DNA from 2 places in the Pseudoalteromonas sp. ATL1 genome. Region 1 is predicted to be linked to the other one. Evidence: predicted binding sites of a transcription regulator. Region 1 holds the regulator's gene; the other holds the start of a gene.

The links. The regulator sigma-54, encoded in region 1, starts transcription at its own class of promoters, with help from an activator protein. The targets are predictions, from matches to a motif close to GTTGGCACGNNNNTNGNNT.
Region 2: the regulator sigma-54 is predicted to act here: its motif matches at 1,713-1,731, upstream of AC5FX4_RS14600 (LPP20 family lipoprotein).

Annotation. Positions count from the first base shown of each region.
Region 1 covers NZ_JBZYXL010000001.1:63,435-66,601, forward strand. The annotation lists gene lptA (lipopolysaccharide transport periplasmic protein LptA) at 1-145, shown strand, start outside; gene lptB (LPS export ABC transporter ATP-binding protein) at 148-873, shown strand; gene AC5FX4_RS00305 (RNA polymerase factor sigma-54) at 929-2,434, shown strand; gene hpf (ribosome hibernation promoting factor) at 2,462-2,749, shown strand; gene ptsN (PTS IIA-like nitrogen regulatory protein PtsN) at 2,752-3,167, shown strand, end outside.
Region 2 covers NZ_JBZYXL010000001.1:3,330,538-3,333,704, reverse strand. The annotation lists gene AC5FX4_RS14610 (DUF1203 domain-containing protein) at 1-354, shown strand, start outside; gene AC5FX4_RS14605 (flagellar assembly protein T N-terminal domain-containing protein) at 467-1,657, opposite strand; gene AC5FX4_RS14600 (LPP20 family lipoprotein) at 1,847-2,245, shown strand; gene flgN (flagellar export chaperone FlgN) at 2,293-2,721, opposite strand; gene flgM (flagellar biosynthesis anti-sigma factor FlgM) at 2,714-3,040, opposite strand; gene flgA (flagellar basal body P-ring formation chaperone FlgA) at 3,110-3,167, opposite strand, start outside.

The DNA of each region.
Region 1 (3,167 bases):
AGGTCAAATTATTCGCGCACAGTCAATAATATATGATATGGAAAAACAACTCATCAGTGCAGAACGCGGTGAGCAAGACAACGCACGAGTACACACAATTTTGGTTCCCGAAAAAAATCCAAAGAAAGCTGGCAAAGGTAATTAAGCATGAGCGTATTAACTGCAACTGCATTAGCAAAAAGCTATAAAGGGCGACAGGTCGTTAAAAATGTCAGTCTAAGTGTTGAAGCTGGTAGTATTGTCGGGCTGCTTGGACCAAATGGTGCGGGAAAAACAACGAGTTTTTATATGATTGTTGGATTAGTACCCAGCGATCATGGTTCAGTATGCATTAATGACCACGACATTACCTTACTACCAATGCACAATCGTGCTCGACTAGGTATTGGTTACCTCCCTCAAGAGTCATCAATATTTAGAAAGTTAACTGTTTATCAAAATCTCATGGCCATTTTAGAAACTCGTAACTCGCTCAATAAAGAAGCACGCGAACAAATACTGAACGAGTTGTTAGATGAGTTTAATATTCAACACATTAGAGATAGTTTAGGTATGGCATTGTCGGGTGGTGAGCGCCGAAGGGTAGAAATTGCTCGCGCTTTAGCCGCAAACCCTAAATTTATCCTGTTAGATGAGCCTTTTGCTGGTGTTGATCCGATTTCGGTGTTAGATATAAAGAAAATTATCGAGCATTTAAAAAATCGTGGTATCGGTGTACTGATCACCGACCACAATGTTCGAGAAACCCTTGATGTATGTGAAAAAGCTTATATTGTGTCCCATGGTGAGCTTATCGCGTCGGGAACGCCAGAGCATGTTTTGGCGGATCAAACCGTTCGAGATGTCTACCTTGGTGAGCAATTCAGGCTATAGTTAAAACATTCTAGGTCACAATAATAATAGAGATTAGAAGGATTGTTAAAGGTACATGAGGCAATCGTTACAGCTGCGCATGGGGCAGCAACTTACCATGACACCACAACTACAGCAGGCAATACGTCTGTTGCAGTTGAGTACGCTAGATCTTCAGCAAGAAATCCAAGAAGCACTGGATAGCAATCCTCTGTTGGAAGTGGAAGAGTCTGACACGGATCTCGATACCTCCTTACAAGAAAAAAACGGTAAAGATAATAGCCACGACGATTCTCATGATGACAACCACGATAGTGAACCTGTGAGTGATTATGAGATGGACTCCGACGCCGCACTGAGTAAAGATACCGTGAGCGACGAATTGGCAATGGATGTAACTTGGGACGAATATATGAGCGCGGCCCCCGCCGCGAGCAGCGGCCCAATGCCTGAAGATGAAACGATTTACCAAGGTGAAACCACCGAAACCTTACATGAATATCTCATGTGGCAGTTGGAACTCACACCATTTAGTCCCATTGACCATGGAATTGCGGTGGCTATCGTTGAAGCCATTGATGATAACGGTACACTAACCTTAAGCACTGAAGAAATACTAGATAGTATTAACGATGGTCACTCAGGCGAACCCATCGAACTTGATGAAATTGAAGCCGTGCTTAAACGTATTCAGTTATTCGACCCAGTAGGGATTGGTGCTCGTAACCTTCAAGAGTGCTTGTGTATACAGTTAAATCAGTTTGACCCAAAAACCACGCCTTGGTTAACTGAAACAAAAATGATTTTAAACGAGCACATTGAGTTGCTTGCGAGTCGTGATTATCGAACATTGATGAAAAAGACAAAGCTTAAAGAAGCGGAATTAAAAGAAGTAATGACGCTCATTCACAGCTTAAATCCCAAACCTGCGGCCAGCATCATTCGAGAAGAATCTGAATACGTCATTCCTGATGTATCGGTGAAGAAAGTAAAAGGCCGTTGGGTGGTAGAATTAAACCCAGAATGCATGCCAAAAATTCGCGTCAATGATCACTATGCAGCCATGTCTCGTTCCGTAAAATCAAGCTCTGACAGTCAGTTTATTCGCTCGCACTTACAGGAAGCTAAGTGGTTTATTAAAAGCTTAGAGAGCAGAAATGAAACTTTAATGAAAGTTACCAATTGCATTGTGCAGCAACAACAGGCATTCTTTGAACATGGTCCTGAAGCAATGCGACCTATGGTGTTAAACGATGTTGCAGAGATGGTCGAAATGCACGAATCAACTATTTCTCGCGTAACAACACAAAAATATATGCACACACCAAGGGGCATTTTTGAGCTGAAGTATTTCTTCTCCAGCCATGTAAGTACAGAAAACGGAGGTGAGTGCTCATCTACAGCGATTCGAGCGCTTATCAAAAAGTTAATAGCTGCTGAAAATACCGCAAAGCCATTGAGCGATAGCAAAATAGCAGACATATTAGCGGAGCAAGGAATTAAGGTGGCCCGACGCACCATAGCAAAATATCGGGAGTCGTTAGCCATTCCACCGTCTAACCAGCGTAAAAGCTTGATTTAGACGTATTACCAAAGAAGGAAAATGCTTATGCAACTAAATTTAACTGGTCGTCATGTAGAAATCACTGATTCATTAAGAGACTATGTCAACAACAAGTTTGCGAAGCTAGAAAGGCACTTTGATCACATTAATAATGTGCACGTGATCTTAGATGTTGAAAAGCTGGTCCAAAAGGCCGAAGCCACCTTACACGTAAATGGTGGAGAGTTATTTGCTTCAACGGAACATCAGGATATGTATGCGGCGATCGACGGGCTTATTGATAAGCTAGATCGTCAAGTGATCAAACATAAAGAGAAGCTTACTCGACACTAATCATGAAACTAAGCTCGATTATAAACAAGGACTGCAGTAAAGCTGCGGTCCTTTTTAATAGCAAAAAACGTGTCCTTGAATACATCAGTGAACTGGCGCATGAGCAGCTGCCTCAGTTAAACCAGCATGATATTTTGAACGCATTAATGACGAGAGAAAAGCTAGGGAGTACAGGGATCGGTAAAGGTATTGCAATTCCTCATGGCAGAATGGCCGGCATTGAACAAGTAACCGCTATGCTCTTGGTCAACCAGCAAGGTATTCCTTTTGATGCGATAGACAATCGACCCGTTGATATTTTTCTCGCACTGATAGTGCCTGAAGGTGATAATCAGCAACATCTTAAGACATTGGCAGAGATTGCAGGAAAACTTAATGATAAAGAGTTTTGTAAACAGCTAAGGAATGCTAGCAATGA
Region 2 (3,167 bases), 3.3 Mb from region 1:
GGTTATCCGTGCCGTTTGTCGCTAAAAGATGTAGAAGTGGGCGAGCGGGTTTTGTTACTTCACTACATTCACCACGATGTATCTGGGCCTTATCGTGCGTCTGGTCCTATTTTTATCGGTGAAAATAGTCAAGAAGCTAAACTTAAGGTGAATGAGATCCCTCAGGTACTGTACTCACGATCACTCTCACTCAGGGCTTATGATCAACAGGGCAATATGGTTTCAGCCCAAACAACGCTGGGGGAAGTTGTCGATAAATGTTTGCATGAGATGTTCAAGGTGCAAAGTGTAGAATACATTCAAATACATAATGCAAAGCCTGGCTGTTTTAGCTGTACTGCGTATCGAGCTTAACCATGTGCTGTTAATGCCCATGCGTAATTATTAAACAAGACTGTGCTGGCTGAAAATGGAGCAGTAAATTAAGTAAATTGGTATAAAAGGTGCCTATTGAGCACCTTCTTTATTATTCAAGCTCGAATGATTCATCAGACTTAACGAGTACTTGAACTATATCGTTGAGCTGTACATTGCTCAATGGGCGCGTATTTAAGTTAATGGCGGTTGCGCTTTGCATATTCACGTTGACAACCTTTAGTTGGTCGATAGTTTGTCGCGTTGAATTTATAATTTTGCCATTACCAGTGACGATGTCACTACGATGCATGATTGACAGTACTTTGCCTGGTTCTAGGCCATGTTTCTTGCCCAAATTAATCACAACTTGCTCATTATCGATGTACAAGATCTTGCCTTTGGTTGGTATACAAGCCACTGCTATATCTAGGTCTTGACTTACTTTATTAAAAATATCTTGGATCTGTTGTCCATAGTGCGATCGCCAAAATTGCTCACTATATACGTCAACAATTTTAGTCTTTTTGAATGGCCAAACCCCTTGAGTAACATAATGTTGCTGCCATACCTGCTCGAATGTCATTGAGTCGTATAGCGCAAAGTCAATTTTAAAGCTGCGAAGATACTCATCATCTTGCCAAAAGGCATAATCATTATTGAGTTTATCTAACCCCGCGACATCTGTTATTTGGCTTAGCAACACGTATTGGCTATTACTATTGGTTGAAATTGTTTCAATCAACATATGATCATAGTTAAATTGCTGAGAAAAGTACTCGCTGACGTTAAGCGGGGAATTCAAATAAGGAATTGGTTTGACTGCCGAAGTACGCTCATTCAGGGTATTAAACAAACGGCGAGATGCAGATTTAGCAATGTCAAAAATTTGACCCAACCTTGCTTGGTGGGGCTGTGTTAATTGGCTTTGCGTAATGGCAATTTGTTTATTAAATTGCTGGCCCGGACATTTTTTCTCGGTGGCATAAATATCTAAGTGCAAGGTAACACTATATTGTTCGTCACTTTGGTTTTCGCTGACTAGGTTAACTTGTTGGATTTCACCATGGGACTTGATCTTTATCTCATCTTGGCTCAAGACGCCGTCAGCCACCGTTTGAACGCTGCTTATAGTAGCGCCAGAGAAGATCAACGCTTGTGTGATAGCATCTTTAACAGCTGCTTGACGAGCATCAGCCATGTCGCGCCCTTGCGTACTTGCATAACCGATGACTTCATACCACTCAGCTTTAACATTACTGCTCATTGCTGCCAGCATAAGCAAAGCGACTGCTCTAATCATAATTAAAACCTTAAAGAATAACTGTAATGAACTTAGCAAGTCATATACCAACATTTTTGGCAAGAATTGTGCATTGGATAAATCATCAAATTTAAGAGGTAGAGAATGATGAATGCCACACGAACTTCTAACAGTATAGGCTTTGTCGCCATAACCATACTTTTATTTTTATTGGGTGGATGTAGTTCGATGTTTGATAAGAACATTGAATATGAATACATTGAACCAGATCACTACCCAGTCTTGAAGGCAATTGGTTACGCTCCACTAAGCGCTCAGCCGGGCGAAAGTGATACGCAAAAAATGCTGATGGCGGTGAAAGTATCAAAGCTAGAGGCATACAGAGAGTTAACAGAGCAAGTCTATGGACAAAATATCTCTGCAGGTATGACAGTTCAAGGGGCTGTCGCTAAGAATGATGGACTGAGGAGCCAAGTTACAGGTTTGATACGAGGAGCGAAGGTTGTGAAGAGCTATGCGTCGGGTGATGCATATGTGACTGAACTAGAACTTGATATGAAGCGTGTGCACGATTTATATATTACGCAGGTAAAACCGAGAAAGATAAAACGCGTAACTTACTACTGATTAGATGTGAGACTTGGTAACGCTCTGTTTAGACACAGAGCGTATTGCTATGCTTTAAGGTTTTTAACCAATTCGCTATTACCAGTCACAACGTTACCGTCTTGGCCATAAGTAATAGAAGAAGGGGCGCCTAAAAGAATACTTTTTAATTCTCTCGCGCTTAAATGAGCTTGATGTGCAGCCTGTGCGTTTACTTCATTTTTTCTTTTACATTCAATGAGCAGCTCTTCAATTTTATCGGTTTTCTCAATTGCTTCTTCAGCTTGGAAAAGTGCTTTGTCAAAGCCAGACAATTCTTTGTCTTGTTTTTGGATAGTGTTCAGTAAGGTGAGTTTGTCTCTCGCAAGCTCTTTTAAGTGGTCACCTTTTCGAGCAGCTAACGCATTAAGCTCACTGTCTAGCAACTGGGTCAAAGTTGCTAGGTTAGTGAGCTGTGTTTCTAGTTTATGAAGACAGAGGTTAAGCTGTTCATCCATACATATCAAACTCAAAAGCGGCGATATTCTTAGCGAGTTTTTCGGCATCAATTTGATACTTGCCTTCGCTAATGGCTTTTTTAAGTTCAGCAACCTTATTACTATCGAATGCTGGGGCGTCTTTAGCCTTTTCTTGCAAGTTTTTAAGTTGCTGTGCTTGAGGTGTTAAACTTACTGAATCAGTAGCGGCTTTTTGCGGCGCTTTAGTGGGCGCTGTATTAGCAGCATTCGCTTCATTTTTTTGCAACTCAGCCTTTTGCTGCTTAATATTATTAAGCACGCTGTTAGATTGCGTTTGACCTTTTACGTTATTTACCATGATCTGTGACCCAAAATTAAATTCTTGTTTAGAATATCGGCTGCTCTGACTATAACTTTAGCAAAAATTTTAAATATTGACCTCAACAGAATCAACATCTTTTACTCTTCCAGAGACTATTTTTCCA